DNA from 2 places in the Streptomyces sp. ID05-39B genome. Region 2 is predicted to be linked to the other one. Evidence: predicted binding sites of a transcription regulator. Region 2 holds the regulator's gene; the other holds the start of a gene.
What was found. The regulator HrcA, encoded in region 2, represses chaperone genes, less so after heat shock. The targets are predictions, from matches to a motif close to TTNGCACTCNGNNNNNCNGAGTGCNAA.
Positions count from the first base shown of each region.

Region 1: the regulator HrcA is predicted to act here: its motif matches at 4,305-4,331, upstream of groL (chaperonin GroEL).

Region 1 covers NZ_JARGEF010000175.1:1,051-16,587, reverse strand. The annotation lists gene P1P75_RS29425 (trehalose-6-phosphate synthase) at 1-351, opposite strand, end outside; gene P1P75_RS29420 (glucosyl-3-phosphoglycerate synthase) at 524-1,495, opposite strand; SAM riboswitch class I at 1,673-1,819, shown strand; gene thrC (threonine synthase) at 1,835-3,133, shown strand; gene P1P75_RS29410 (MoaD/ThiS family protein) at 3,130-3,405, shown strand; gene P1P75_RS29405 (cold-shock protein) at 3,859-4,065, shown strand; gene groL (chaperonin GroEL) at 4,459-6,084, shown strand; gene P1P75_RS29395 (NADH:flavin oxidoreductase) at 6,429-7,607, shown strand; partial or broken gene P1P75_RS29390 (MFS transporter) at 7,746-8,072, shown strand; gene P1P75_RS29385 (carboxylesterase family protein) at 8,438-10,000, shown strand; gene P1P75_RS29380 (hypothetical protein) at 9,997-10,560, opposite strand; gene P1P75_RS29375 (PTS transporter subunit EIIC) at 10,732-12,192, opposite strand; gene murQ (N-acetylmuramic acid 6-phosphate etherase) at 12,209-13,144, opposite strand; gene P1P75_RS29365 (MurR/RpiR family transcriptional regulator) at 13,196-14,011, opposite strand; gene P1P75_RS29360 (hypothetical protein) at 14,136-14,555, shown strand; gene P1P75_RS29355 (DUF4031 domain-containing protein) at 14,563-14,832, shown strand; gene P1P75_RS29350 (GNAT family N-acetyltransferase) at 14,850-15,537, opposite strand, start outside.
Region 2 covers NZ_JARGEF010000011.1:1,936-17,785, reverse strand. The annotation lists gene P1P75_RS04815 (MFS transporter) at 1-921, shown strand, start outside; gene P1P75_RS04810 (hypothetical protein) at 1,353-1,529, shown strand; gene P1P75_RS04805 (adenosine deaminase) at 1,526-2,515, opposite strand; gene P1P75_RS04800 (ribonuclease Z) at 2,554-3,459, opposite strand; gene P1P75_RS04795 (HIT domain-containing protein) at 3,463-3,816, opposite strand; gene P1P75_RS04790 (S41 family peptidase) at 3,992-7,195, opposite strand; gene P1P75_RS04785 (hypothetical protein) at 7,383-7,910, opposite strand; gene P1P75_RS04780 (hypothetical protein) at 7,982-8,386, shown strand; gene P1P75_RS04775 (16S rRNA (uracil(1498)-N(3))-methyltransferase) at 8,393-9,139, opposite strand; gene P1P75_RS04770 (nitronate monooxygenase) at 9,136-10,236, opposite strand; gene dnaJ (molecular chaperone DnaJ) at 10,391-11,521, opposite strand; gene hrcA (heat-inducible transcriptional repressor HrcA) at 11,522-12,538, opposite strand; gene P1P75_RS04755 (MBL fold metallo-hydrolase) at 12,698-13,423, shown strand; gene P1P75_RS04750 (DUF3097 domain-containing protein) at 13,455-14,270, shown strand; gene hemW (radical SAM family heme chaperone HemW) at 14,326-15,558, opposite strand; gene P1P75_RS04740 (SpoIIE family protein phosphatase) at 15,611-15,850, opposite strand, start outside.

The DNA.
Region 1 (15,537 bases), on a different contig from region 2:
GAAGACCGGCTCCAGCGGGGTCTGGTACAGCAGGTGGTGGATGAACCAGAGCACGGAGTTGGCGATGCCGTTGTACGCGTCGGCGTGCACGTCGGCCGGGACGGCCAGCATGCGGACGCCGTCCTCGCCGATCCCGCGCCGCACCGCCTCGCGGTCGCCGTCGGTCAGCGCCGAACACACCCACAGGGCGCCCGCGTCCGGCCCGATCGCCGAAAGGCCCGAGACCAGTCCGCCGCCGCCCCGCTTGGCGTGCAGCGAACCGTCCTCGCGCACCTGGTAGGAGACCGGGCCGCGGTTGGACGCGACCAGCACCTGAGCACCCTCAGCAGCAGCACCACGCGTGGAAGCCATACGCCACAACCTAGCCCGGTCCGGAAACGCTCAAACGTACGGTTACGGTCCGTGGGCGGGCCTATCCAGCCAGATGGCGGGCGGGCCGGATGACGGGACCCCGGTCCGCTGTATACGGCGGCCCAGCGGCCCAGCGGCCCAGCGGCCCAGCCGCCCAGGCGGTCCCGGCCGTCTAGGCGACCTTGCGTTCCGCGTACTCCGCGATCTCCGCCATCGGCGGACGTTCCTCGGTGTCCACGGAGTAGGTGCGCGGCTCGAAGCCGTCCGCGCTCCGCTCGAACTGGGTCAGCGCGGGGCGGATCATGTGCCCGCGGGCCAGCCGGAGCTGCGCGGTGCGGTAGATCGCCGCCGCCATCCGTCCGAGCGCCTGCCCGTCCTGGTGGCGGTGCTTGCGCACGCCGACGTCGACCTGGGCGAGGGCGTCCAGGCCCACCAGGTGCAGGGCGTCGACCAGCATGCCCAGCTCCACGCCGTAGCCGACGGGGAACGGGAGCTGCTCCAGCAGGCTGCGGCGGGCCGCGTACTCGCCGCCGAGCGGCTGCACGAAGCCGGCCAGCTGCGGCCAGTGCATGTTGAGCAGCGGGCGGGCCATGAGTTCGGTGACCCGGCCGCCCTGGCCCGCGGTCTTGCCGGAGGCGAGCGAATGCAACTCGGTGCCGAGCGGGCGGTCGTACATGGCCTTGACGAGGTCCACGCCGGGGTCGGTGAGCAGCGGGCCCACGATCCCGGAGACGAAGTCGGAGGAGAACTCCTTGAGGTCGGCGTCGATGAAACAGACGATGTCCCCGGTCGTGACGAGCAGCGACCGCCACAGCACCTCGCCCTTGCCGGGCACGGCCGGTATCCGGGGCAGGATGTCGTCCCGGTGCACGACCCGTGCCCCGGCCGCCGCGGCGACCTCGGACGTACGGTCGGTGGAGCCCGAGTCGACGACGACGATCTCGTCCACCAGCGGGACCTGCCGCATCAGGTCGTGGCGGATGACCGCGACGATGTCGCCGACCGTCTCCTGCTCGTTCAGGGCGGGCAGCACCACGGAGACCGTCTGGCCCGAGGCACGTTTCGCGGCCAGGACGCGGTGCAGCGGGCGGTCGGTCACGGACCAGGAGCGGGTGGCCAGCCAGGCCTCAGCTTCTTTCAGCACGGTCTGCGGCTCCTCACTGTCGTGATCACACCTCGTGCACGTGGGGTGACGGTGTGATCCATCTCGCGGTTCGGACGTCTATCTCAACTGTCCTGGCCTTCGGTTACAGTCTTGAACAACGCGGATGACCATCGCATGTCCGAGATGGCCTTTCGTTCACCACCCACAACTTCATACCGCTCATCCAGAGGGGCAGAGGGATACGGCCCGATGAAGCCCCGGCAACCCTCCAGCTGGTCCTGTCACGTTGATGTGGCGAGGCTCCCGGCTCGGGAAGGTGCCAAATCCGTCTCACGGCGAAACGCGTCGTGAGGAAGATGAGGAAGGGCCTCGCCTCACATGGCTGCGCAGACAGATGTAAGCAACACGGTTGCAAGCACCACCGACTCCGTGGACCTCGGTCCCGCCGCGGCGCTCTCCTGCCGCGAGTGCGGACACCGCGTGCCTCTCGGCCCGGTCTTCGCCTGCCAGGAGTGTTTCGGCCCGCTGGAGATCGCGTACGACTTCTCGGCCTATGACACCGAGGAGCTCCGCAAGCGCATCGAAGCGGGCCCCGCCAACATCTGGCGCTACGCGCCCCTGCTGCCCGTCCCGGCCGACGTGGCGGACAAGCCGAACATCAACCCCGGCTGGACCAAGCTCGTCCAGGCCGACAACCTGGCCCGCGAGCTGGGTGTCGACCCCGGCAAGCTGTTCGTCAAGGACGACTCCGGCAACCCGACGCACTCCTTCAAGGACCGCGTCGTCGCCCAGGCCATCGAGGCCGCCCGCGCCTTCGGCTTCACGACTCTCTCCTGCTCCTCCACGGGCAACCTGGCCGGTGCCGTCGGCGCCGCCGCCGCCCGCGCCGGCTTCCGCTCCTGCGTGTTCATCCCGCACGACCTGGAGCAGGGCAAGGTCGTCATGGCCGCGATCTACGGCGGCGAGCTCGTCGGCATCGAGGGAAACTACGACGACGTGAACCGCTTCTGCTCCGAGCTGATCGGCGACCCGGCCGGCGAGGGCTGGGGCTTCGTCAACGTCAACCTGCGGCCGTACTACGCCGAGGGCTCCAAGACGCTGGCCTACGAGATCTGCGAGCAGCTCGGCTGGCGGCTGCCCGACCAGCTCGTCGTGCCGATCGCCTCCGGCTCACAGCTCACGAAGATCGACAAGGGGCTCCAGGAGCTGATCAAGCTGGGGCTCGTCGAGGACAGGCCGTACAAGATCTTCGGTGCGCAGGCCGAGGGCTGCTCGCCGGTGTCCGTCGCCTACAAGGCCGGCCACGACGTCGTGCGGCCGCAGAAGCCGAACACCATCGCCAAGTCCCTCGCCATCGGCAACCCGGCGGACGGGCCGTACGTCCTGGACATCGCGCGCCGCACCGGTGGCGCGGTGGAGGACGTGAACGACGAGCAGGTGGTCGACGCGATCAAGCTGCTGGCGCGGACCGAGGGCATCTTCGCCGAGACCGCCGGTGGCGTGACCGTCGGTGTGGCGAGGAAGCTGATCGAGAACGGTCTTCTCGACCCGACGAAGACGACGGTCGTGCTCAACACCGGGGACGGCCTCAAGACCCTCGACGCGGTGGCCGGCACCGGCCTCAGCGCCACCATCCGTCCGACCCTGGACTCCTTCCGAGAGGCTGGCCTCGCATGAGCGTGACCGTCCGCATCCCGACCATCCTGCGCACCTACACCGGTGGCAAGGCGGAGGTCCCGGCCGAGGGCGTGACCCTCGGCGAGATCATCGCCGACCTGGAGAAGAACCACACGGGCATCGCCGCCCGCGTCCTGGACGACCAGGGCAAGCTGCGCCGGTTCGTCAACGTGTACGTCAACGACGACGACGTCCGCTTCGAGAAGGGGCTGGACACGGCGACTCCCGACGGCGCCGGCGTCTCCATCATCCCGGCCGTGGCCGGTGGCTGACCGTTAGTCAGTACCCGCCGGTAGTAACCGTCGGTAACGGTAATTACCGAGCGTTCATTGAATTGCCCCCTCCGCGAGAGAAGCGGAGGGGGCAATTCAATGTGGTTGAGCGCGGTACAGTTGGGGAACGCGCCCGCCAATGCATGCCGGCCGCATATGAGTTCCGCTGGTGCAGGCGATGAGAAGCAGCCAAAGTGTGCATCTGTTTTGCGCCTTTCCTTCCCTTTGTGGGGCCCGACTTGCCCTGAATTCGGGCGAAACCTCACTCTTCTCCTGACCATTCGCGTCCGGAATTCTCGTCCGATTGACCTGTTGCAGACGGCAGTTGGACAGATACATTCAGCCGCGGTCGACGCGTTCCGGCGCACGCCCCCAACGAACTTGGGGGGTGAGGTCTGACCCGGATCCGCGAAGTGCGGATCTGTGCAAGGGCCAGTAATAGGGGAGTTAGGCATGGCTCAGGGCACCGTCAAGTGGTTCAACGCGGAGAAGGGGTACGGCTTCATCGCGGTCGACGGTGGTGCGGATGTTTTCGTCCACTACAGCGCGATCCAGATGGACGGATACCGCACCCTGGAAGAGGGCCAGCGGGTCGATTTCGAGATCTCGCAGGGTCAGAAGGGGCCGCAGGCGGACATGGTCCGGCTCGCGACCAGCTGAAGCACGCGCCGACTTGCAGCGACGTTCTTCTGTTCTGTTCGCGAAGGGCTCGCACCTCCAGGGGTGCGGGCCCTTCGTCATGTCCGGAGGGCGGGACGGGGTGGGGGCGGAGGGGCGTCGTTCACCTGCGGATCGGGGGTGCCCGCCGGCTCCCGCCCGTCACCCGACCGCCACCCCTGAACGAGCCCGCTCCGCGGGCGCACCTTGCACTCGGACGGGTCGAGTGCTAATCATTGGCGTTAGCACTCTGATGGTGAGAGTGACAACGAAGGACCGGGTCGGTGAGGCCCGCAGGCCAAGTGGGGCAAGGAACCACGGGGCAGGCGAGCCGTCCGTCGCGGGCGCGGGCGCGGTCCGAAGGAATCACCCCCAGTCCTGGAGGGACCACTTCACATGGCCAAGATCATCGCGTTCGACGAGGAGGCGCGGCGCGGCCTCGAGCGCGGCATGAACCAGCTCGCGGACGCCGTGAAGGTGACGCTCGGCCCCAAGGGCCGCAACGTCGTCCTCGAGAAGAAGTGGGGCGCCCCCACGATCACCAACGATGGTGTCTCCATCGCCAAGGAGATCGAGCTCGAGGACCCGTACGAGAAGATCGGCGCCGAGCTGGTCAAGGAAGTCGCCAAGAAGACGGACGACGTCGCCGGTGACGGTACGACCACCGCGACCGTTCTCGCCCAGGCGCTGGTCCGCGAGGGCCTGCGCAACGTGGCGGCCGGCGCCAACCCGATGGCTCTGAAGCGCGGCATCGAGAAGGCCGTCGAGGCCGTCTCCGGTGCCCTCCTCGAGCAGGCGAAGGATGTCGAGACCAAGGAGCAGATCGCTTCGACGGCCTCCATCTCCGCCGCCGACACCCAGATCGGCGAGCTCATCGCCGAGGCGATGGACAAGGTCGGCAAGGAAGGCGTCATCACGGTCGAGGAGTCGCAGACCTTCGGTCTCGAGCTCGAGCTCACCGAGGGCATGCGCTTCGACAAGGGCTACATCTCGGCGTACTTCGCGACCGACATGGAGCGTATGGAGGCCGTCCTCGACGACCCGTACATCCTGATCGCGAACTCCAAGATCGCCAACGTCAAGGACCTGCTCCCGCTCCTGGAGAAGGTCATGCAGTCGGGCAAGCCGCTGCTGATCATCGCCGAGGACGTCGAGGGCGAGGCCCTGTCGACCCTGGTCGTCAACAAGATCCGCGGCACCTTCAAGTCCGTCGCGGTCAAGGCCCCGGGCTTCGGCGACCGCCGCAAGGCGATGCTGAACGACATCGCCATCCTCACCGGTGGCGAGGTCATCTCCGAGGAGGTCGGTCTCAAGCTCGAGAACACCTCCCTGGACCTGCTCGGCAAGGCCCGCAAGGTCGTCATCACCAAGGACGAGACCACCATCGTCGACGGGTCCGGCTCCTCGGACCAGGTCGCGGGCCGGGTCAACCAGATCCGCGCCGAGATCGAGAACAGCGACTCGGACTACGACCGCGAGAAGCTCCAGGAGCGTCTGGCGAAGCTGGCCGGCGGCGTGGCCGTCATCAAGGCCGGCGCCGCCACCGAGGTGGAGCTCAAGGAGCGCAAGCACCGCATCGAGGACGCCGTTCGCAACGCGAAGGCGGCCGTCGAGGAGGGCATCGTCGCCGGTGGTGGCGTGGCCCTGCTCCAGGCCACCTCGGTCTTCGAGAAGCTCGACCTCGAGGGTGACGAGGCGACCGGCGCCAACGCCGTGAAGCTCGCCCTGGAGGCCCCGCTCAAGCAGATCGCCGTCAACGGTGGTCTCGAGGGTGGCGTCATCGTCGAGAAGGTGCGCAACCTGCCCGTCGGCCACGGCCTGAACGCCGCGACCGGTGAGTACGTCGACATGATCGCCGAGGGCATCATCGACCCGGCGAAGGTGACGCGTTCCGCGCTGCAGAACGCCGCGTCGATCGCCGCGCTGTTCCTCACCACCGAGGCCGTCATCGCCGACAAGCCGGAGAAGGCGGGCGCTGCCCCGGCCGGCGGCGGCATGCCGGGCGGTGACATGGACTTCTGAGCCTGATCGCTGATCAAGCTCGGTCTTCCTGTCGAGGGCGGTACTCCCTGCTGACGCGGGGGGTGCCGCCCTCGGTCGTTTCACGCCCGACCGTGGTGCCGGTGGGGTTGGGGGTGTCCGTGCTCGTGGTGGGAGGTGACCGCGGGCCGGCCCATGTGGTCGGGGTCGGCGGTCGGTCCGCGCCGGTGCGGCGGAACGGCAGGGTGAGGGTTCGGGTTCCGCGGCGTGGCCCGCATCACAGCGGTTGGGGGGGAGTCGGCGGAATGGCGGGGGAGGGCCGTGCGGTTGACGGCAGAGGGCGGTTCTTGCATGTGCACATACCGTCCAGAATGTCCCACCGTCCGATGCTTGACGGCTCTGCCGATGCCCACCGCGACCTCTCCGAGGAGTCCCCTGTCGTGACTGCCACTCCCGCCGCCTCCCGCGCCGCCGAGATTCTCGCGCGCCCCGTCTCCCTCAACGGCCTGACCGTCCCGAACCGCATCGCCATGGCGCCCATGACCCGCATGTTCTCGCCCGGCGGTGTCCCCGGCGAGGACGTGGCGTCGTACTACGGCCGCCGGGCCGCCGCGGGTGTCGGCCTGATCGTCACCGAGGGCACGTACGTCGGCCACGACTCGGCCGGGCAGAGCGACCGGGTGCCGCGGTTCCACGGCGAGGAGCAGCTGGCCGGGTGGGCGAAGGTCGCCGAGGCCGTGCACGCGGGCGGCGGGAAGATCGTGCCGCAGCTGTGGCACATCGGCATGGTGCGCAGCCAGGGTGAGCCGCCGGTGGCGGACGCCCCCGCCGTCGGCCCCTCCGGCGTGCGCCTGGACGGCACCGAGGGCACCGGCAAGGCGATGACCCAGCGCGACCTGGACGACGTCATCGGCGCGTTCGCCGAGGCCGCCGCGGCTGCCGAGCGCATCGGTTTCGACGGCGTGGAGATCCACGGCGCCCACGGTTACCTGGTCGACCAGTTCCTGTGGGCGGGCACCAACCGCCGCTCCGACGCCTACGGTGGCGACCCGGTCGCCCGCACCAGGTTCGCGGCGGAGATCGTCGCCGCCGTACGCCAGACGGTGTCGGCGGAGTTCCCGGTCATCTTCCGCTACTCGCAGTGGAAGCAGGAGGCCTACGACGCGCGCCTCGCCGAGACCCCCGAGGAGCTGGAGGCCATCCTCGCCCCGCTCGCCGCGGCCGGTGCCGACGCCTTCCACGCCTCCACCCGCCGCTACTGGGCCCCGGAGTTCGACGGCTCCGACCTCAACCTCGCGGGCTGGACGAAGAAGCTGACCGGGCGGCCCACCATCACCGTCGGCTCGGTCGGTCTCGACGGCGAGTTCCTCAACGCCTTCCAGGGCGTGGGGTCGGGGGTGAAGAACCTCGACGACCTTCTCGACCGGCTGGAGCGGGACGAGTTCGACATGGTGGCCGTCGGCCGTGCGCTGCTCCAGGACCCGGAGTGGGCGGCCAAGGTGCTGGCCGGCCGCCTCGACGAGCTGAAGCCGTACGACGCGGCGTCGCTGAAGACCCTCAGCTGAGGTCTGCTGAGCCGTCGGGTTGCTGAGCGGCTCTGTGCGGGTGGGGCGGGGAAGGAGGGAGACCTCCTTCCCCGCCCCCTCTCTTTCGTGCCTGGCGGGGCCTCGGGACTTAGCTTGCTTGACTCAATCAATCGCCGGCTCGTGAGCGAGGTCCGGCACCTCGTCCTGGTGTCCTGCGTCATCGGGGCCGGCGTCGGCTTCACCTACGGCGCCCTGCCCGCCCTGATCATGGGCGCGGTCGACCCGGCCCGGACCGGCTCGGCCAACAGCCCCAAGACCCTGATGCGGTCCCTGGGCACCAGCTTCGCCAGTGCCGTCGCCGGTGTGATCCTCGCCCGGATGACCACCGAGTACGGCGGTTTCACCCTGCCGGCCGAGGACGGCTTCAAGGTCGTCATGGCCATCGGCGCGGGTGTGGCCCTGGCGGCCTTCCGGCTCGCCACCTTCATCCCCGAGCGCGGGGCGGCCGTCATGGCGGCGGCCCCGGAGAGGCGCAGGAGGCCGTGCCCGTCAAGGTGTGACCAACTGCCCTGCCGAGGCGGCCGTCACCCACACGAGGGGCGTCGGCCGCTTTCGGCACTTTGCCCGAGCGCCGTCCGTTTCATGAACAGCCGCCGATCGACCGTCCGTTCCACGGAGCGACCACCGAAACAATCACCGAGCAATCACCGAGCAATCACCGGAGCAACCACCATCGACCGTCCGTTCCACGAACAGTCACCCAGTGGAGTGTCCCTTCCACGAACAGCCGCCCAGTGTGCTTTCCCTTCCACGAACAGCCGTCCGTTGACGGTCTGTTCCACGAGCAGCAGCCCACCGAGGAGTGACCGATGACGACAGCCGACGCCGAGCCCGTGGTCCGTACCGCCGCCGGAGCCGTCCGAGGACGCAGGGAGGACGGACTGGACGTCTTCCGCGGCATCCCCTTCGCCGCCCCTCCGGTCGGGCAGGCCCGCTTCCAGGCCCCGCTCCCGCCCCAGCAATGGGAAGGCGTCCGGGACGCGCACGCCTTCGGCCCGCCGCCCCCGCAGGAGCCCGGCATCCAGGGGCCCACGGGCGCGCTGGACGGACCCACCGGCGACGACTGGCTGACGGTGAACGTGTGGACACCGGACCCGGCGCCCGCCGAGGCCCGCCCCGTCATGGTGTGGATCTACGGCGGCGCCTACAAGCTCGGCCACGCGGGCAGCCCCGGCTACGACGCGCGGCACATCGCCCGCGCCGGTGACCTGGTCGTGGTCAGCTTCAACTACCGCGTCGGCATAGAGGGGTTCGCCCGGATGGAGGGCGCGCCCGCCAACCGGGGACTGCTCGACCAGGTCGCCGCCCTGGAATGGGTGCGGGACAACATCGCCGAGTTCGGCGGCGATCCCGGCCGGGTGACCGTCTTCGGGGAGTCGGCGGGCGCCGGTTCGGTGGCGGCGCTGCTGGCCATGCCCGCCGCGCGGGGGCTGTTCGGGCGGGCCATCGCGCAGAGCGTGCCCGGCACGTACTTCTCCGACGAGCTGGCCCGGGACCTCGCCGCCGCCATCGCCGCCGAGGCCGGACTGCGGCCCACGGCCGCCGACCTCGCCACGGTCGATCCGCGTGCGCTGACCGAGGCCGGGACGGCGCTCGCCGCGAAGATGGGCGAGCGCGTGGACCGGTGGGGGCAGGTCGCGCCCACGGTCACGCCGTTCTCACCCGTGGTCGACGGCGAGGTGCTGCCGGTCACGCCCTGGCAGGCGCTGGCGGCGGGCGCGGGCCGGGACGTGGAGCTGATCGTCGGACACAACGCGCAGGAGTACCGCCTGTTTGTGGCCCTGGCGGGCCTGCTGGGCGAGGTGACGGAGGAACAGGCGACGAGTGTGCTGCGGCTGTTCGGGCCCGGCGGCGGCGAGGCCGGTGAGCGGGCCTACCGGGAGGCCTGTCCGGACGCCGGACCGGGGGAGCTGTTCGAGCGGGTGCAGTCCGACTGGCTGTTCCGCATGCCGTCCCTGCACCTGGCGGAGGCACAGGTCGCGGGCGGCGGCCGGGCCCATGTCTACGAACTGACCTGGCCGGCCCCCGGCATGGGCGGCGCACTGGGAGCCTGCCACGGCCTCGACATACCCCTGCTGTTCGGCACCTACGACGCCGACCTCGGGAACCTGCTGTTCGCGGGCGCGGAGGTGACCGAGGAGGCGCGCACCCTGTCCGCCCGCATGCGCGCGTCCTGGACGGCGTTCGCCCGCACCGGCGAGCCGGGCTGGCCGGCCTACGACACGGGGAAGCGGCTGGTGCAGATCCTGGACGCGGAACCGCAGGTCCGCCCCTATCCGGACGAGACGGCACGCCTGCTGTGGGAGGGGCACGACTTCCCGCCGCTGCCGCTGCCGCTGCCGCTGCCGCTGCCCGACCGGGGCCCGGCCTAGATGTTGCCCATGGGCTCGATGTCGACCCTCACCGGGGTGCCCCAGACGCGCAGCACCTCGTAGTCGGTGAACTCGTGCACCAGGCGGTAGGCCATGGCGGGGCGAGAGCCCCGGCGCAGGGCCGCGAGGTACCGCTCGGCCTCCTGGCGGTCGCGCCTCGGGGTGCCGCACAGCTGCCATTCCTGGCCGGTCCACAGCTCCGGCAGCCAGCGCTGCTGGGGCTGCGGGCGCTCGCCCCGGCCGCCGTAGCGGGACGGGGCGGTGGGGTGCGGTGCCCGCGGGGCGGGTCCGTCGAACTCGGCGCGCCGGGCCGCCCGCCGCCGGGTCTCGCACAGCAGGCACAGGTCGGGGGCGGCCTCGTCCACGGGACCGTTCGGGTGCTCGGCACACCGGGTGCTGGGCACGGCCGAGGCGCCCTCCTCCAGGAGTTCCAGGGCGCGTCGCAGGTCCGATCTGACTTCGTGGAACTTGGCGTCCGGGGTGTCGGCGTTCAGAGCGTCCCCGTGCTCACCGAGCAGCCGCAGGGCACGCCCCAGGTGGGTGAGCTGGGCGTGGTTCATGACGAGCGTCTCCCTTTTCCGCGGCGGGCCTTCCTCCGGCCTGAGTGTCCGGCGGTGCGAACACCGCCGACTCAACCGTCGCACACCCCACCGACAAGGCCCCGTACGAGCCGCTCGCCAGGGGGACGGGGGATTCCTGCCTGCTCCCGGAAGAGAGCCAGGCTGCCTGCCTCAGCCGGATCGCGAAGGTGCCGGGCTGCCGGACGGGTCCTGGGCGGGGCGGCCGGAGCCGGCGGCCACCATGACGCGGTCGGTGACGCCGAAGACGTAGGTGGTGGCGAAGCCGACCGCGTACCCGGTCAGCAGCCCGCCCGCGTAGATCGCGAGCAGGGCGCTCCAGCCCCGGTTGCCGGCCAGCAGCGGGAACAGGGCCCAGCCGGACGGGCCGATGGCCGTCGCGCCGACCTGGTCGCCGAGCATCGCGAAGAAGCCCACGAAGGCCCCGCCGGCCGCCCCGCCCACGCAGGCCGTGAGGAAGGGGCGGCCCAGCGGGAGGGAGACGCCGTAGATGAGGGGTTCGCCGACGCCCAGCAGGCCCGCCGGGAGCGCCGACCTGATCGTCGTGCGCAGCGAGGTGTCGTGGCGCAGCCGGACGTAGACCGCGAGGGCCGCGCCGACCTGGCCCGCGCCCGCCATCGCCAGGATGGGCAGCAGCACGGTGTGGCCCTGCTGTTCGATGAGCGTGGTGTGGATGGGGATGAGGGCCTGGTGCAGGCCCAGCATCACCAGGGGCAGGAACAGTCCGCCGAGGACCAGGCCGGCGAAGGCGCCCGTCGTCGACAGCAGCCGGTCCGCCGCCGTGCCGATCGCCGTCGACACGGCACCGGCCGCCCACATCAGGCCGTACAGCGTGGCCAGGCCGGCGACGAGGACCGTCAGGGTGGGGGTCAGCAGCACGTCGAGGGCTGCCGGGACCCGGCCCCGGCACCACTTCTCCACGTACGCCGCCAGCAGTGCCGCCGCCAGTGCGCCGAGCACCCCGCCCTGGCCGGGGGCGAGGGTCACCCCGAACGCGGTGACCTTCGCGACGCCCGGATAGACCACGATCGCCGCCACCGCCCCGCCCAGCACGGGCGTGCCGCCGAACTCCTTGGCGGTGTTGACGCCGACGAACACCGCGATCAGCGCCATGAACCCGGAGGCCACGGCGGCCAGCGCGGGCGTCAGCGACGTCAGCAGACCGGCGTTGACCAGCAGCCCGTTGAGGCCCGCGAGGATCCCGCAGCCGATGAGGGCGGGGATGAGGGGGACGAAGACGGCGGCGAGGCGGCGCAGGGCGGTCTTGACCGGGGTGGCGTTGCGCCGCTGCCGCTCGCCCTTCAAGTCGGCGCCCAGCGCGGCGAGTCCCTCGGCCGCCGTCGGCCGGCCGCCGACTGTGGCGTCCACCAGCTCCTCGAACGCGACTGTCACCGGTCCGACGATCCCCGGCCCGAGCACCACCTGGTACGACCCGCCGTCCACGACGAGGCCCAGCACCCCGGGGACGGCCCGCAGCGCCTCCTCGTCCGCCCGTGACGGATCGGCGAGGGCCAGCCGGAGCCGGGTCATGCAGTGGGCGACGGAGAGAATGTTCGCGGGGCCGCCGACCAGGGGCAGGAGCGCGGCGGCGGTGGCATGGGAATCGGTAGGCACCTGCTGAGCGTGCGGCTCAGGGGCGCGCGGCGGCGAGCGCGGCACGCAGGTGACCGCCGGACTCCTCCAGAAGGCGGGTGGCCGACGGCCCGTCGACCCCGGCGAGCAGTACGAGGATCGCGTGCTTCACCTCACCGCCGGTGGCCGTGAGGGCCTCCTCGACCTCCTCGTCGTCCGCGCCCGTCGCAAGGGAGACGATCCGCCGTGAGCGGGCCCGCAGTTTCTCGTTCGAGGCCCGGACGTCGACCATCAGGTTCCCGTACGTCTTGCCCAGCCGGATCATCGTGATCGTCGACAGCATGTTCAGCACCAGCTTCTGCGCGGTGCCCGCCTTCAGGCGTGTCGACCCGGTGAGCAGCTCGGGCCCGACGACGACCTCGATGCCGTGCTCGGCCGCCGCAGCCAGCGCACTGTCCCCGTTGCAGGCCAGCCCGACGGTCAGGGCACCGAGCGAGCGCGCGTACTCGACCGCGCCGACCGCGTAGGGCGTGCGCCCCGAGGCGGAGATCCCGACCACCGTGTCCTCGGCGGTCAGCGCGAGGGCGGCCAGGTCCGCCCGTGCCAGCTCCCGCGAGTCCTCGGCACCCTCGACGGAGGTCACCATCGCCCGCGGCCCGCCCGCGATGAGCCCGACGACCTGGCCGGGGGCCGTGTCGAAGGTCGGCGGGCACTCGGAGGCGTCGAGCACCCCGAGCCGTCCTGCCGTCCCCGCCCCGGCGTACACCAGCCGTCCGCCGCGCCCCATCCGCGCGGCGATCGCGTCGACGGCCCCGGCGATCTCGGGCAACCGCGCGGCCACGGCCCCGGCCACGCCGGCGTCCTCCCCGTTCATGAGCCGGGCGACGTCGAGGGTGGGCAGCCGGTCGATCTCGGCGAGTTCCGGGCGGAAGGCTTCGGTGGTGAGCGAACCGAGCTGGGCGAGCAGTTCGTCGGGGCGGGGGGTGGAGGTCATGGCAGACGGCTCTTTCTTTCCCACGTAGGTCGGCCGGAGTACTCCTACGGTCTACCGGTGCCGATGGGCCAGGGCCTCGTACGACGCGGCCAGCGCCGGCGCGGCGGTGTCGTAGGTCCGCTGGGCCACCCCCACGAACAGGCAGTCCACCACCAGCAGCTGACCGGTCCGTGAGGACATGGCCGCCGGCCGCAGCTCGCTCTCGCGTGCCGTGGACGTCGTCAGCACGAGGTCGGCGTACTGCGCGACCGCGCCGCCGGGCCGCCCGGTGACGGCGACGGTCGTGGCGCCCCGCTCGAAGGCGACCCGCAGGGGTTCGATGACGTCCCGTGTCGACCCGGAGTGCGTGATGGCGATCGCCACGTCGCCCGCCCGCAACTGCACCGCGTTCGTCACCGCGAGGTGCGGGTCGCTGTGGGCGTGGGCCATGAGCCCTATCCGCAGCAGTTTCTGCACGAGGTCCTGGGCGACGAGCCCGGACGCCCCGACGCCGTAGACGTCGGTCCTGCGTGCGCCTGCCAGCGCCGCCACCGCCGCGCCGAGCTGCACGGTGTCGAGACCGGCGGCGGTGTCGGCGAGGGTCTGCCGCTCGTCGTGGGCGAGTTTGGCGACGACGTCCGCGATCGGATCGTCGACGGCGATGTCGGTGGTGATGGCGGGCGCGCGGCCGGACTGCTGCTGGGCCGCGAGTCCGGCGAGGGCGAGCCGCAGGTCGCGGTAGCCGCCGTAACCGAGGAGGCGGGCGGTGCGCACGACGGTGGCCTCGCTGGTGCCGGTGCGTTCCGCGAGGCGCGTGACGGTGAGCGCCGCGCAGCCCGCGGGGTCGCCCGCGACGGTCTCGGCGACGCGTTGCATCGAGCGCGTCATGGAGGGGGCGAGCGCGCGGACCCTGGCGGCGAGGGCGCCACCGAAAATTTCCTTCACGTCCTGGGGCACCCATGAAAGGTATTTTCGGCGCGGTGTCACGGTCAAGAGTGCGCACAATGGGTGCATGGACCCCTCCCACAACCCCTCGCACACGCCTTCCCCCACACCCGTCAGCGCACTGGAACAGGCGCTGCACGCCGCGCGGGCCCTCGTCCTCGCCGACCTGGCCTCGGGCGAGGTGGCCGCGGCGGACGTCGTGTCCATGGTCGAGGAGTCCGTGGCGCAGCGGCGCTGGTGGGTCGAGCAGTGGCCGGACGGTGTGACCTTCGTGGCCGGCCTGGTGGCGCAGGACGTGCAGGACGCCCTGCTGGAGCGGTACGGCCGCTGGCCGATCTGCCCGGTGTGCGGCTCGGGCGACCCGCACGCCCTGGAGATCGAGCCCGAACTCGGGCCCGACCCGCACTGGGTGTGTCACAAGGCGGGCGTGAAGGTCGCCGCGGTCGGTTCGCTGGGGGCGGCCTCCGGCGGGGCGGGCCCCTCGTGAGGCGCGCGTGACGCTCTACATCGACCCGCCGGACTGGCCGGGTCACGGACGGATGTGGTCCCACCTCGTCAGCGACGTCTCCTTCGAGGAACTGCACGACTTCGCCGACGAGTTGGGCGTGCCCCGGCGCGCGTTCGAACGCGATCACTACGACATTCCCTCGCACCGGTACCAGGAGGTGGTCGAGGCCGGGGCGGTGGAGGTCAGGAGCCGCGAGGTGGTGCGGCTCCTGACGGCGGCGGGACTACGACGCCCGAAGGGGCGACGCCGGCCGTAGGCCCCGCCGGGCGGGCGTCACCCCCGGCGTGTGTAGAGCCGTGGCGAGGCGTCCTCCAGGAAGGGCTCGGCCGCCACGTCGGCCCGGACGAACCCGGCGCGCGTCAGGACGCCTTGCGAGGGGGTGTTCGCCTCCGCCACGGCCGCGTACAGCAGGTGGACGTCCTCGTGGGCGAGCGTCCGGTCCGCGAGGGCGGTCAGCGCCTCGGTCGCGTAGCCGTGGCCCCGGGCCGGTTCCACGAGGTCGTAGCCGATCTCGGCGCGGCCCTCCTCGTCGGGCATCCCGTGCAGGTTCAGGCTGCCGACGGCCCGGCCGTCCTCCCGACGGACGAGCACGAACGCGCCGAACTCGGGCCGGTGCACCCCGCCTTCGTAGGCCTTGAGCAGGCCGGCGGCGACATCCCGGGTGCCCTCGAAGGGGGCGTCGCCGAGCCATACGAAGCCGCCGTCGCCGCCCGCGACCAGGTCGGCGGCGGCCGCCGGGGTGAGGCCTTCGAGGGTGAGCCGCCCGGTCTGCAGGACCAGGTTGTTGTTCCAGCGCCATGCGGTGACCGGGGCACGGCCGGGCAGATCGCCGCGGCCGGTGGCCCACAGCAGCGTCGGCCAGGGGTCGGGGCCGGGCCGCACGTGCGGGAAGATCCGGGTGAGGACGGACTCGCACAGCTCGGCGGGCGGCTCGTACGCCAGGCCCAGGCCCTCGGCGATG
Region 2 (15,850 bases):
GTCTATCTGACGGTGCCGCACCTCGGCGCCGGGCACGGGCAGCCGCTGGCCGCGATCGCCCTCACCGCCGTCGCCGTATGGCCGCTCACCGGGCGGCTTCCGGGGCGTAGGGCCGTGGCGGCGGCCCCGGCCGAGGGGCGTGCCGCGCGGCTGCCGCATCTGCGGTCCGGGCTGTTGCTGGTCGCCGCCATGCCGTTCTGGTCGCTGGTGCAGAACTCCCTGTGGGGCGTCAGCGGGCGGATCGGTCTCACGCAGGCCCATCTCAGCGAGGCCGCCGTCGGAGTCGTCTTCGCCGTGGCGCTCGGCGCCGGGCTGCTGGGCGTACTGGGCGCCGGTGCGCTGGGGGCGCGGCTGGGCCGGGCGCTGCCCATCGGCGGCGGGACCGTGCTGATCGCCGGGTGCGTCGTGGCGAGCGCCTCGGCGACCGGGCCGGCGAGTTTCGCGGCCGGGGAGATCGCCTGGAACGTCTTCTACCCGATCGTGCTGTCGTACCTCATCGGGCTGGCCGCCTCGCTCGACCCGCGCGGGCGCTGGGCGGTCCTCGTCGGCTCGGCGGCCTCGCTGGGGACGGCGGCGGGGCCGATCACCGGGAGCCTCCTGTCGGCGCGGGCCGGTTTTCCGGTGATGGGGCTGGTGCTGGGCGCCGGGCTGCTGGTCGTCGCGGTGCCGATGACCGTCGTCGCGCTGCACACGAGCGGACGTCCGCTGCTGCCGGGCGCGGTCCGGCGGCGCGGCGGGACCCCGGCGGCCCTCCTCGCCGCGTCCACCGGCACGCCCAGCGGGGCGGTGCCGCAGGTCGGCGCGGCGGAACAGGAGGTCGTGGAGATTCCGGTGGATGCTGCGGCGGGTGTGTCCAGCCAGGGGGCGTACGACACGGCGGGGCCCCGGCACGCGGGGGGCGCGCCGGGGGCCGGGGTCTAGCTTTCCGGGTACGGCTCGGAACCTGGCGTCCGGATCTGGCTGCCGGTGGCGGCCTCCCGGTCGCCGTCCCTGGCGGTGCCGAGGCCGCGAAGGGGTGGTGGAAGAGGACGCCGTCCCCGGCGAGGGGCCGGGCGATCTGGCTGACGACGCGTTCGAGCACGGTGCCGCCCGCGCCGGGGGACCTCGTGAGGTGGGTGAGGACCTTGCCGTCGGCGGCGTCGAGGACCCACAGGCCGCGCTCGTCGACGTCCCCGGTGTCGACGACGTCGTCCGAGCCGGCGTAGAGCTTCCCGGACTCGGGGTGCAGCAGCAGGTCGCGGACCTTGCCGGCGGTGGGGAAGTCGGTCTGCCTGACATAGCGGACGGTGCCGGGCGGCACGTCGACGCCGTCGCCGCCGCCGTTGCCCTCACCGGGGCCCTGGCTCTCGAAGGTGACCGGGATACGGACGTCCTGGGAGCGGTCGCCCGCGTTGCGGTGGTCGACGCGGGGCCTGAACCGCCGCGTCGTCGGCATGGAGGACGGCGTCCTGCTCGGCTTCGGCCCGCGCACCCCGCTCGTCATCGACATCCTCGTGGACCGGGTCCACCGGGAGGGCCGGGCGTCCTAGAACTCGTACGCGTCGACCTCGGCCAGGTACCGCGCCCGCAGCTTCTCGTCGTCCTCCAGGAAGGAGGCGGTGAAGGAGTTGCGGGCCAGTTCGCGCAGCCGCTCCTCGCCCAGGCCCAGCTGCGACCGTACGGCGTCGAAGTTGTCGCCCGCGTAGCCGCCGAAGTAGGCCGGGTCGTCGGAGTTGACCGTGCAGAGCAGCCCGGCGTCGAGCATCGCGGGCAGCGGGTGGTCGGCGAGGACGTCGACGGTCCGCAGCCGTACGTTGGACAGCGGGCACAGCGTCAGCGGGATCCGCTCCCGCACCAGGCGCTCCACCAGCGCCGGGTCCTCCATGCAGCGCAGTCCGTGGTCGACGCGCTCGATCCCGAGCACGTCGAGGGCCTCGGTGATGTACTCCGGCGGCCCCTCCTCACCGGCGTGCGCGACCCGCCGCAGGCCGAGGGCCGCGGCGGCCTCGTAGACCTCGCGGAACTTCACGGGCGGATGCCCGACCTCCGCCGAGTCCAGCCCGATGCCGGTGATCCGGTCGAGGTACGGCTTCGCGGCGTCGAGGGTCTCCAGCGCCGACTCGGCGGACTCGTCGCGCAGGAAGCACATGATCAGCCGGGTGGAGACGCCGTGGTCCGTCTCGCTGCGGCCGAGCGCCCGCCACAGGCCCTCGACGACCGTGCCCATCCCGACGCCCCGGGCGAGGTGGGCCTGCGGGTCGAAGAAGATCTCCGCGTGCCGCACGCCCTGCGCGGCGGCACGGGCGAGGTAGGCGTCGGCCAGGTCCTCGAAGTCCCGCTCGGTGCGCAGGACCGCCATCAGCTCGTAGTACAGGTTCAGGAACGACTGGAGGTCCTCGAACCGGTACGCCTCGCGGAGTGCCTCGGTGTCGGCGTACGGCAGCTCGACACCGTTGCGGGCGGCCAGCTCGAAGGCCAGCTCCGGCTCCAGCGTGCCTTCGATGTGCAGGTGCAGTTCGGCTTTGGGGAGGGGCATCGAAGCATCGTACGGGTGCATTAGCGCGGTTTCAGAACCTACCGCCGTTTCGGAACGGGCACCCGCAGCAGGTCGTGTGCCACCGTCAGCTCCCCCACGAACCCGGCGGCCCGCGCCTGCCGCTCGAACTCCTCGGGTTCGCTGTAGCGCTGGCTGAAGTGGGTGAGCACGAGGTGCCGGACACCGGCGTCCCGCGCGACCCGCGCCGCCTGACCGGCGGTCAGATGGCCGTGGTCCACGGCGAGCTGCTCGTCCTCGTCGAGGAACGTCGACTCGATGACCAGCATGTCGCAGCCCTCCGCCAGCTCCCCCACCCCGTCGCACAGACGGGTGTCCATGACGAACGCGAACCGCTGACCGCGCCGCACCTCGCTGACCTCCTCCAGCGACACCCCGCCGACCGATCCCTCCCGCTGGATCCGGCCGACGTCCGGCCCCCGGACACCGCGCGCGGCGAGCCGGTCGGGCAGCATGCGGCGGCCGTCGGGCTCGGTCAGCCGGTAGCCGTAGGACTCCACCGGGTGCGAGAGCCGGCGGGCGTCCAGCGTGTACGACGGCGTGACGGCGAGGGGTCCGTCGCCGTCCACCGGGACCTCCGTGACGCCGACGGTCTCGCGGTAGGCGGTGGCGTACCGGAGCCGGTCGAAGAAGCGCTGCCCGGACCGCGGGAAGTGGGCGGTGACCGGATGCGGGACGCGGTCCAGGTTGACGCGCTGGATCACCCCGGCGACACCCAGACAGTGGTCGCCGTGGAAGTGCGTGACGCAGATCCGGTGCAGGTCGTGCGCGGCGACCCCGGCCCGCAGCATCTGGCGCTGCGTGCCCTCGCCGGGATCGAAGAGGATGCCCTCGCCGTCCCAGCGCAGGAAGTAGCCGTTGTGGTTGCGGTGCCGGGTCGGGACCTGGCTGGCGGTCCCGAGGACGACGAGTTCACGTACGGACACGGATCAGCCGGGGGGCCACTGGAGGCCACGGCCGCCCAGGACGTGAGCATGGGCGTGCCAGACGGTCTGACCGGCGCCGCTGCCGGTGTTGAAGATGATGCGGTAGCTCTCCAGCTTCTCGTCGTCGGCGACCGCCCGCGTCTCGCACAGGACGTCCGCGGCGAGCTGCGGCGCCTCGGCGGCGAGGGCGGCGGCGTCCACATGGTGCGCCTTGGGGATCACGAGGACGTGCGTGGGCGCCTGCGGGTTGATGTCCCGGAAGGCGACGGTCGTCTCGGTCTCGCGCACGATCGTCGCGGGGATCGTCCCCGCCACGATCTTGCAGAACAGACAGTCGTCCTGCGGCTCGCCTGGCATTCGGATCCTCCTCGCACCGGTGATCTCTTACGGGGCATCGTAGCGACGGCCGGCACGATGCAGCGCGGACCGTCGTCATGCGGCCCGTCCGGCCCTCGACGGCGAGACGGTCCGGGCCCGGGAGCGGCGGGGCGGAGCGGCAGCCGCGAGGGACGGCCACCCCGGCCCCGGCGGGCTACGACTCCGGGAGCGGCGGAGCCACCTTCGCCGGTGTCTCCTGCAGTGCCAGCAGCGCCAGCCGTACCGCCTCCTCCAACTGGACGTCCCGCGCCGCCACATGGTCCTGCGGGCGCACCACGACCTCCACGTCCGGATCGACGCCGTGGTTCTCCACGCCCCACCCGTAACCGTCCAGCCAGATCGCGTACTTGGGCTGGGTGACCAGCGTCCCGTCGACCAGCCGGTACCGGCTGTCGATCCCGATCGTGCCGCCCCACGTGCGCGTGCCGACCACCGGTCCGATGCCCAGCGCCTTGACCGCCGCGTTGACGATGTCGCCGTCGGACCCGGAGAACTCGTCGGCGACCGCGACGACGGGCCCGCGCGGCGCGTCCTCCGGATAGCTGGAGGGCCGCATCCCGCGCGGCACGTCCCAGCCGACGATCCGCCGCGCCAGCTTCTCCACGACGAGCTGGGAGGTGTGGCCGCCCCGGTTCTCCCGGACGTCCACCACGAGCCCCTCGCGGGCCACCTCCACCCGCAGGTCACGGTGGATCTGCGCCCAGCCGGGGGCCTGCATGTCGGGCACGTGGAGGTAGCCGAGCCGGCCGCCGGACGTCTCGTGCACATACGCCCGCCGGCCGGCGACCCAGGCGTGGTAGCGCAGCGGCTCCTCGTCGTCGACGGGGACGACCACCGGGTGCCGGGGTTCGCCCCCGCCGGACGGCGAGACGGTCAGCTCGATCGCCTTGCCCGCCGTACCGACGAGGAGCGGTCCGGGTCCGGCGACCGGGTCCACGGGGTGGCCTGCGACGGCGAGGATCGCGTCGCCCGCGCGCACCGCGACGCCGGGCGCGGCGAGCGGGGAGCGGGCGTCGGGGTCGGAGGTCTCCGAAGGCAGCACCCGGTCGATGCGCCAACTGCCGTCCTCGTGACGGGAGATGTCGGCGCCGAGCAGGCCCTGCCGGGCTCCGCCGCCGTAGCCGCGGGGCACGACGTAGGCGTGCGAGGTGCCCAGTTCGCCGTGCACCTCCCAGAGGACGTCGACGAGGTCGTCGCGGGTGGCGACCCGGTCCAGGAGCGGCCGGTAGCGGTCCAGGACACCGTCCCAGTCGATGCCGCCGAGGCCGGGCAGCCAGAAGTTGTCGCGCATGAGGCGGCCGGTCTCGTCGTACATCTGGCGCCACTCGGCGGCCGGGTCGACGCTCTGACGGACGCGGCCGAGATCGACGGTGAGGTTGCTCTCGCTGTCCTCGTCGCCGGAGGCGCGCCGGTCGCTGGGCACCACCTTCAGCTTGCCGTCGGCGCGCAGCAGCAGCCGCTTGCCGTCGCCGCTGACCTCGAAGGCGTCGGCGTCGGGGGCGAGGTGTTCGAGGCGCTGCTGGACGAGGTCGTAGCGCTCCAGCTCGGTGTCCGGGTCGGGATCGTCGGGGGTGGCGCGGGAGGCGCCGAGGACACCGCGCACGGGGTGGCGCAGCCACAGCACGCCGTCCTTGGCGGCCCGCAGCCCTGAGTAGCGGCCGGCCTCGACGGGGAACGGCACTATCCGGTCGGCGAGGCCCTCCAGGTCGATCCGGGTGGCCGGGGTGCCCTCGCTGTCGGGTGTCTCGTCCTTGTCGGGGGCCTCGAAGGGGCGGCCGTGCCGCTGCGGCCCGAACGGCGAGGGGGTGGTCGCGGCGAGCGGGATGAGGTGCGGGCGGGCCCCTTCGATGAAGGAGAGGTCGAAGGCGTGCTCGTCGTAGACCGGGTCGAAGGCGCGCGTCGACAGGAACGCGAGGTGCTTGCCGTCGAGGGTGAACGCGGGCGCGTAGTCGTGGAAGCGCAGCGGGGTCGCCTCGGTGACCGACAGGTCGGCGGTGTTGGCGAGTTTGAGCTGGCTGAGCGGGCGGGGGCCGGGGTGCGACCAGGCCAGCCAGGCCGAGTCGGGCGAGAAGGCCAGGCCGGACACCTCGCCGTCCTCGCTGCGGTCGACCTCGCGGACCTCGCCGGTCTCCCGCTCGACGAGCAGCAGCCTTCCGTCGTGCGCGGCGACGGCGGCCCGGCTGCCGTCGGGGGCCATGGCCAGTTCCAGCACCCGGCCGAGGCGTCCGGCGGCCAGCCGGCGCGGGGTGGCGCCCGGTGCGAGGCCGGTGGCGGGGGCGAACTCCAGGGCGTCGTCGCCCTCGGCGTCGGTGACCCAGACCACCCACTCCTCGCCCTCGGTGCGGAAGGTGCGCGGCAGCCGGGCGCGGACGCCGGGCTCGGCGGCCAGGGCGCGGGCGGGTCCGTGGCGGTGGGTGACCCAGTGGACGGCGCCGCGCACCTCCACGGCGCTGCCGCGGGCGGTGTGGTCGGGGGTGGCGGAGCCCAGCCAGCGGGCGGCCGGCACCGGGTACGGCCGCCGGTCGGTGCGCTGCCCGCCGAGCCGGACGTCGATGCGGCGCGGCTCGGCGCCGTCGAGGTCGTCCAGGATCCACAGTTCACCGGCGGAGCAGTACACGACCCGGCTGCCGTCCCCGGCGGCGTGCCGGGCGTAGAAGCCTTCGAGTGGGGTGTGCCGTCGCAGGTCGGAGCCGTCGGCGAGGGAGGAGTACAGCGCGCCGGTGCCCTCGTGGTCGGAGAGGAACGCGATCCGGTCGCCCGCCCACACCGGGTACTCGATGTTGCCGTCCAGGTCCTCGTGCAGCCGCGTGAACTCCCCGTCGCCCTCCCGGTCGATCCACAACTTGCCCGCCGTGCCGCCCCGGTAGCGCTTCCACGCGGCGGCCTCGCGGCCCATCGACGCGGACACCAGCACGGTGTGCGGGCCGAAGGCGACCCCGCCGACGGGCCCGTACGGCAGGGTGGTGGCCGGTCCGCCGTCGAGCGGGACCGCACGGGCCCAGCTGCGGCGCAGGCTGGCCTGGTCGTGCGTGCTCAGCACGAGCACCCGGCCGTCGGGGGTCCAGCCGCGCACCCTGGTCTGGGGACTGCCCCAGTACGTCAGCCGGGTGGCGGGTCCGCCGTCGACCGGGGCGGCGTGCACCTCGGGGGCACCGTCGCGGGTGGAGGTCCAGGCGACGGTGGTGCCGTCGGGCGAGATACGGGGCAGGGTGACCGGCATGTTGTCGGCGCTGACGCGCCAGGCGCGCCCGCCGTCGAGGGGCGCGAGCCACACGTCGTCCTCGGCGGTGAAGGCCACCAACTCACCGTGCAGATGCGGGAATCGGAAGTACGCGGCAGGCGTCACGGGCTGTGTCACCCGATCACTCTAGACCGCGGGGCAATGGGAGGGTGGGGGAAGGAGCGGGCTCTGGTGCGGGCAGCTGCAAGGCGGAGGAGGAAGTGATGGCGGAGCCGGTGGGCCCCTCCCGCTCGAGCGGAGCCGAGAGTCGGTCCTCTGCAGGGCGGGGTGACCGACAGGTGTCCGGATCAGTGGCTCGTTCAGGTCACTTGGTGCCGGCGGGCCCACAGCGGGTGTCGCCGTCGCACCGGACCGTCTCGGTGACGGTCACGGTGACCGTGGGCCGCCCCGGTTCCGCGGGCTGTGCGGAGCGGGGCGGGGCGAGCGGCGAGGGGGTGGCGGACTTGCAGTCGCCGAGCCCGCCCACGCGGAACAGCTGCTTGTCGCCGACGTCCGCGCGGAGGTCACCGCGCACGCAGGAGCCGCTGACGGCTCGCGTGACGCGGCCGGCGACGGTGATGTCCCGCCCGTTGCCGGTCTCACCCTCGCAGTCGACGGAGGCGACCGTCTCCCGGGTCCCCTCGTCGGCGGCGTCGCCGTAGTCGGCGGTGCAGGTCAGCCATCGCACGTCGACGTCCCGGCGCTCGATCTCGGCCGTCGCCGCCTCGTCGGTGGTGTACGCGACGGCCGCCGAGCCGATCCCGCCCGGTTCGCACGCCACCGCGCCGCCCACGGCGAGGACCGCGAGCCCCGCCACGGCCACCGCACGTGTCCCGCGCGCCCGGCCCCGCATCCGTCTCCTCCATGCCCCCATGGAAGGCAGCCTGCCACCGCCGGCGGGGGCGCGGTAGAGCACTTAACGCCATGCGCCGCACCACCGCCCCCGTCTACGGTGACCGCATGCGCGACCACCGACGCCTGAGGAAACTGACCGTCGACGACACGACCACCTACCTGTGGACGGTCCGCCACCGGCACCGCGGCGGCCAGGGCTGCCGGGACGTCCTCACCCTGGCCCGGGACGGCGTGCGCACCCGGATCGTGTTCCGGGAGGGCGAGGGCCGTTACGTCGGCGGCGGCGCGTACACGCACAGCGGCGGCGTCGGCGACCGCACCCACCACCTCAACCTGCACCAGCCCGCCACGGTGCGCGCCCTCCTCGACGAGGCCGTCCGCCGCGGACTGCTCCCGCAGGAGGGGCGCGAGGCGGAGCTGGACGGCTGGATCCTGTTCGACGCCGTCAGCCGCGCGGCGGCAGCCACTTCGTAGGTCCGGTCAGGACCAGCGGCCGGTCCGGCCCAGGATCAGGGCGGCGGCCGCCGTCCCGGCGGTCGAGGTCCGCAGCACGCTGCGCCCCAGCCGGTACGCCTTGGCGCCGGCCTCCTCGAAGAGTGCCAACTCCTCGGGCGAGACGCCCCCTTCGGGTCCGACGACGAGCACGATCTCGCCGTCCGTGGGGAGTTGGGCGGTGGCGAGAGGCTCGCTGCCGTAGTCGCGGTCCTCGTGGAGCACGGCCGCGAAGTCGGCACGGGCCAGAAGTGCCGCCACCTGCTTGGCGGTCGCCGCGTCGGCGATCTCGGGGAAACGGACCCGGCGGGACTGCTTGCCGGCCTCACGGGCGGTGGCCCGCCACTTGGCGAGCGCCTTCAGCCCGCGGTCGCCCTTCCACTGGGTGATGCACCGGGAGGCGGCCCACGGCACGATCGCGTCGACGCCGGTCTCGGTCATCGTCTCGACGGCCAGCTCCCCCCGGTCGCCCTTCGGCAGCGCCTGCACGACGGTGATCCGCGGCGACCCGGCGGGCTCCTCCGCCACCCGTGTCAGCCGGACGACCAGCCGGTCCTTGCCCTCGGCGGCGACGACCTCGCCCTCGGCCCAGCGGCCGGTGCCGTCGGTGAGGACGACCTCCTCACCGGCGCGCAGCCGCTTCACCGAGACGGCGTGCCGCCCCTCGGGCCCGTCCAGCACGAACTCGGCCGGACCGCCGGGCAGTTCCTCGACGACGAACACGGGCGCGGTCATCGCACACCGCCCATACCGGCCGCACCGGCCGCGCCGCCGCCCGACAACGCTGTCCTCGCCGTGTCGAGTTCGGCGGTCAGCACCTCCACCAGCTGCCCGGCGGGCAGGGCACGGGCCAGCCGGTGTCCCTGGCCCGCCCACAGCGCCATGCCCTGCGCGTCGCCCGCCTTCGCGGCGGCCTTGCGCAGCGGCGAGGTCAGGTGGTGGACCTCCGGATAGGCGGCGGGCGCGTACGGGCCGTGCTCGCGCAGGAAGCGGTTGACCAGGCCGCGGGCCGGACGCCCGGAGAAGGCGCGGGTGAGTTCCGTGCGCACGTAGAGCGGGTTGGTCAGCGCCTCCTTGTGGACGGCGGCGGCGCCGGACTCGGGGGTCGCCAGGAAGGCCGTACCGAGCTGGGCGGCGCTCGCTCCGGCGGCGAGGACGGCGGCGATCTGGCTGCCCCGCATCAGACCGCCCGCGGCGATCAGCGGCAGGCTCACGGCCTCCCGGATCTGGGCGAGCAGCGCGAGCACGCCGATGCCGGAGCCGTCGTTCTCGGGAATGTCCCGGTGGGTGCCCTGGTGGCCGCCGGCCTCCACACCCTGGACGATCACCGCGTCCGCACCCGCCCGCTCGACCGCGACGGCCTCCTCGGCGGTGGTCGCGGTGACCAGCGTGAACGTGCCGGCCCGGCGCAGCGCGTCCAGCACGTCCGGACGCGGCACGCCGAAGTGGAACGAGACCACCGGCACCGGGTTGTCGAGCAGTACCGCCAGCTTGGCGTCGTAGCCGTCGTCACGGCCGCTGTCCGGATCGCCCAGCTCGCTCTGGTACCAGGCGGCCTCGCCGGCCAGCTGATGGGCGTAGACCTCGACGGCGCCGGTCTCCGCATGCTCCGGCTGCGGCATGAACAGGTTCACGCCGAAGGGCCGGGAGGTGAGACTCCGCAGCTGTTTCATCTCCTGGTACAGGCCGTCGGCGGTCTTGTACCCGGCGGCCAGGAACCCCAGCCCGCCGGCCTCGGACACGGCGGCGGCGAGCTGCGGGAGGGAGACGCCGCCCGCCATGGGGGCCTGCACGATCGGGAGAGGGAAGAGATCGGTCAGTGCGCGGGACATGACGGCATGTTGTCACGTACCCGGGACAACGCCGAACCCACCAGCCCGTCCGGGGGTGCGGGGACGCAAGGGGTCCGGGGGCGCAGCCCAGGGACGGGAACGGGAAGGGGCGGCGGGGCGAGAAAGGCCCCACCGCCCGCCACCACACCCGCCGTCACCGCCCGTTGAACGCGTCCTTCAGCCGGGAGAACAACCCCTGCTGACCGGGCTGGAACTGCCCGAGGGGCCGCTCCTCCCCGCGCAGCTTCGCCAGCTCCCGCAGCACCCGCTCCTGCTCGGGGTCCAGCTTGTTGGGCGTCTGCACCTCGACATGCACGATGAGGTCACCGCGCCCACCGCCCCGCAGATGCGTCACTCCGCGCCCGTGCAGCGGGATCGACTGCCCGGACTGGGTACCGGGCCGGATGTCGACCTCCTCCAGACCGTCGAGCGTCTCCAGCGGCACCTTCGTGCCGAGGGCCGCCGCGGTCATGGGCAGGGTCACCGTGCAGTGCAGATCGTCGCCGCGCCGCTGGAACTGCGCGTGCGGCAGTTCGTGGATCTCGACGTACAGGTCACCGGCGGGACCGCCGCCGGGCCCGACCTCGCCCTCGCCGGCGAGCTGGATGCGGGTGCCGTTGTCGACGCCGGCCGGGATCTTCACCGTCAGCGTGCGACGCGAGCGCACCCGTCCGTCGCCCGCGCACTCCGGGCACGGGGTCGGTACGACGGTGCCGAAGCCCTGGCACTGCGGGCAGGGCCGCGAGGTCATGACCTGGCCGAGGAAGGACCGCGTCACCTGCGACACCTCGCCGCGACCGCGGCACATGTCACAGGTCTGCGCGCTGGTCCCCGGCGCGGCACCCTCGCCGCTGCACGTGGTGCAGACGATCGCCGTGTCGACCTGGATGTCCTTGGTCGTACCGAAGGCCGCCTCGTCGAGGTCGATCTCCAGCCGGATCATCGCGTCCTGGCCGCGGCGGGTGCGTGAGCGCGGCCCGCGCTGCGACGCCGTGCCGAAGAAGGCGTCCATGATGTCGGAGAAGTTGCCGAAGCCACCGGCCCCGAAGCCGCCCGCGCCGCCCGCCTGGGACAGGGGATCGCCGCCGAGGTCGTAGACCTGCTTCTTCTGCGGGTCCGACAGCACCTCGTAGGCGGCGTTGATCTCCTTGAACCGCTCCTGGGTCTTCGGATCGGGGTTGACGTCCGGGTGCAGCTCGCGTGCGAGCCGCCGGAAGGCCTTCTTGATCTCTTCCTGCGACGCGTCGCGGCGCACGCCGAGAACGGCGTAGTAGTCCGTGGCCACTTACGACTCCGCCAGGATCTGTCCGACGTACCGTGCCACTGCGCGTACCGCTCCCATCGTTCCCGGGTAATCCATGCGGGTCGGTCCGACCACGCCGAGCTTGGCGACTGCCTCGCCGCCCGAACCGTAGCCGACCGACACCACCGAAGTGGAGTTGAGCCCCTCATAGGCGTTCTCGTGACCGATGCGTACGGTCATGCCCGAATCCCCGGCCTCGCCCAGGAGCTTGAGGAGCACGACCTGCTCCTCCAAGGCTTCCAGGACGGGCCGGATGACGAGGGGAAAGTCATGTCCGAAGCGGGTGAGATTGGCGGTTCCGCCGATCATCAGCCGCTCCTCGTTCTCTTCGACGAGCGTCTCCAGCAGGGTGGAGAGCACCGTCGTGACCGTGCCACGGTCCTCGTTCTCGAAGGCGTCGGCCAGGTCTTCCACCAGGCGCGGCACATCGCTGAAGCGACGGCCCGCGACCCGGCTGTTCAGCCGCGCCCGCAGATCCGCCACCGAGGCCTCGCCGAAGGGCGCCGGGCAGTCCACCATCCGCTGCTCGACCCGCCCGGTGTCCGTGATCAGCACCAGCATCAGCCGGGCCGGCGCCAGCGCCAGCAGCTCGACGTGGCGCACGGTGGAGCGGGTCAGCGACGGGTACTGCACGACGGCGACCTGCCGGGTGAGCTGCGCGAGCAGCCGTACCGTCCGCGCCACGACGTCGTCGAGGTCGACGGCGCCGTCCAGGAAGTTCTGGATGGCGCGCCGCTCGGGCGCCGTCATCGGCTTGACGCCGGCCAGTTTGTCGACGAACAGCCGGTAGCCCTTGTCGGTGGGGATACGCCCGGCACTGGTGTGCGGCTGGGCGATGAACCCCTCGTCCTCCAGGGCGGCCATGTCGTTACGGACCGTCGCCGGTGAGACGCCGAGGTTGTGGCGCTCGGTGAGCGCCTTGGAACCCACCGGTTCCTCGGTGCCGACGTAGTCCTGGACGATGGCGCGCAGCACCTGCAGTCTGCGTTCGCTCAGCACCCGCGCTCACCTCCAGAAAAGTCGTCCCCGGTCCCCCGGGCGTCTCGTCTGGCACTCTTCACATCCGAGTGCCAGCGTTCCCCGGCCAGTGTACGGCTGTGGGGTACACCCGGGGCAAGGTCGGTCGCCCGGGCGGGCTGCCAGGGCTAGCGTCGCGGTATGACGGTGACTTGGGAAGAGCTGGGGTGGGAGCGGATCGCCACGGGGGTCGGCCGGTGCCGGCTGCCCGGCTGGGACTGCACGGCGGGGCTGGTCGTCGGGGAGGGCCGGGCCCTGTTGGTGGACGCGGGATCGAGCCTCGCGGAGGGTGCCCGGCTGCGCATGCACGCCGAGGAACTCGCAGGTCACCGTGTGACCGATCTCGCGCTCACGCACCCCCACTTCGACCATGTCCTGGGGGCGGCGGCCTTCGCGGGTGCCGAGGTCTACGCGGCGGTGGGCGCGGAGAACGCGCCGGCGCAGGAGCTGCGCGCGGACGCGGTCCGCAACGGTCTCGACGCGGACACGGCCACGGAGGCCGCGGACACGCTGGTACGGCCCCGCCACCTGGTCTCCGGCGAGTGGACCCTCGACCTGGGCGGCGGCCGGCAGGTCCTGCTGGCGAACGTCGGCCCCGGTCACACCCCGCACGACCTGGCCGTCCTCGTCCCCGCGGGCCCCGGCTCGCCCGAGGTCGTCTTCTGCGGCGACCTCGTCGAGGAGTCCGGTGAGCCGCAGGCGGGCCCCGACGCCGTACCGTCGCACTGGCCCGCCGCCCTCGACCGGCTGCTGGCCCTCGGCGGCGAGGACGCGCTGTACATACCCGGTCACGGCGCGGTGGTGGACGCGGCGTTCGTCCGCGCCCAACGGGACGTGCTGGCCGCGCGTTTCGGCGTGTCGCTGTGAGCGTGCCGACGCTTCTCCTATCGTCATCCGAATGCGCCAGTACTCCGCCGACCTGACCCCTCCGTGGAAGAAGCCGCAGCCGGTACCGGAGGTCCCGGCCGACCCCGGCCTGGTGGTCGAGGAGCCCGGCACCGGTTTCTGCGGCGCGGTGATCCGCTGCGAGGCGGGCACGGTCACCCTGGAGGACCGCTTCGGCAAGCACCGCGTGTTCCCGCTGGAGCCCCGCGGCTTCCTCCTGGAGGGCCGGCCCGTGACCCTGGTCCGCCCCACCTCGTCCGCTCCGCCACGGCCCGCCCGTACCGCCTCCGGTTCGGTCGCCGTGCCCGGCGCCCGCGCCCGGGTGGCCCGCGCCGGACGGATCTACGTCGAGGGCCGGCACGACGCCGAGCTGGTGGAGAAGGTGTGGGGCGACGACCTGCGCGTGGAGGGCGTGGTCGTGGAGTACCTGGAGGGCGTGGACGACCTGCCGGCGGTCGTCGCCGAGTTCGCCCCCGGCCCCGACGCCCGCCTCGGCGTCCTCGTGGACCATCTGGTCCCCGGCACCAAGGAATGGCGCATCGCCCGGTCGGTGACGAGCGAGCACGCGCTGGTGGTGGGCCACCCGTACATCGACGTCTGGGAGGCGGTGAAGCCGTCCGCGGTGGGCATCACGGCCTGGCCCCGCGTCCCGCACGGGCAGGACTGGAAGACGGGGGTGTGCCGGGCGCTGGGCTGGCCCTCGGACAACACCGGCGCGGTGTGGCAGGCGATCCTGAAGCGGGTCGGGTCCTACCGGGACCTGGAGCCGGAGCTGCTGGGCCGGGTCGAGGAGCTGATCGATTTCGTCACGGCGCCGGGTGAGGCCTGACGGCCGGGCCCTCGCCGCGGCGGGCCCGAGGGCGCGACGGCCGGCTCCGGGCCCCTCAGTCCACCAGGTCCCGCACCACCGCGTCCGCCAGCAGCCGCCCCCGCAGGGTGAGCACAGCACGCCCCCGCTCGTACGGACCCTCCTGAAGCCGTCCGTCCGACAGGGCCCGGCGCGAGGCCGCGAGCCCCTCCGGCCGCAGCAGCGACAGCGGCACGCCCTCCTTCAGCCGCAGCTCCAGCAGGATCCGCTCGACCCTGCGGTCCTCGTCCGAGAGGATCTCGCGGCCCGCGCCCGGTGAGCGGCCTCCCGCCAGCGCCGCCGCGTACGCCCCCGGGTGCTTCACGTTCCACCAGCGCACGCCGCCGACGTGGCTGTGGGCTCCCGGACCGGCGCCCCACCAGTCGGCGCCGCGCCAGTACAGCTCGTTGTGCAGGCAGCGGCCCGCTTCGGAGGTGGCCCAGTTGGACACCTCGTACCAGTCGAAGCCCGCCGCGGCCATCGCCTCCTCGGCGATCAGGTACCGGTCGGCGTGGACGTCGTCGTCGGTCATCGGGACCTCGCCACGACGGATCCGGCGGGCGAGCTGGGTGCCCTCCTCGACGATCAGGGCGTAGGCGCTGATGTGGTCGGGTCCGGCGCCGAGGGCGGAGTCCAGGGAGGCCCGCCAGTCGTCGTCCGACTCACCGGGGGTGCCGTAGATCAGGTCCAGGTTGACGTGCTCGAAGCCGACCCCGCGGGCCTCCGCGACGCAGGCCTCGGGGCGGCCGGGCGTGTGGGTGCGGTCGAGGACCTTCAGGACGTGCTGCCGGGCGCTCTGCATGCCGAAGGAGATCCGGTTGAAGCCGCCCTGGCGGAGCGTGGCGAGATAGGCCGGGTCGACGGACTCCGGGTTTGCCTCGGTGGTGACCTCCGCGTCCGGGGCCAGCCCGAACTCGTCGCGGATCGCGGTGAGCATCCTGACCAGGTCACCGGCCGCGAGCAGGGTGGGCGTACCGCCGCCGACGAAGACCGTGCGGACCTCGCGGGGGTCGTCGCCGAGGACCTTGCGGGCCAGCCGGATCTCGTCGATCAGGGTGTCGGCGTAGTTGTCGCGGGAGGCGAGGACGCCGCCGGTGCCGCGCAGCTCGGTGGCGGTGTAGGTGTTGAAGTCGCAGTAGCCGCAGCGGGTCGCGCAGTAGGGCACGTGCAGGTAGAACCCGAGGGGGCGGTCGGCGGCCCCGGCGAGCGCGGAGGCGGGCAGCGCGCCGTCGGTGGGGACGGGCTCGCCGTCGGGAAGAGCGGAAGGCATGTCCTCCATTGTCCCGTACGCGGCACGAAGGTCCCCCGGGCGCTGTGGGGCGCTATTCCGCCTGGAGGACCAGCAGGGCCAGATCGTCCTCGGGGGGCCGGCCGCCGAACTCGTGGACCAGGTGGCGGATCCGTTCGGCGATCAGTTCCGCGTCCAGCCCGGCGCAGCCGGACAGGGCGAGAGCCAGGCCGTCGCCGTCGTCGAACTGCCGGGAGCCCGAGCGGCGCTCGGTGACGCCGTCGGTGACGCACAGCAGGGTGTCGCCGGGCCACAGGTCGAGGCTCTCGCTGAC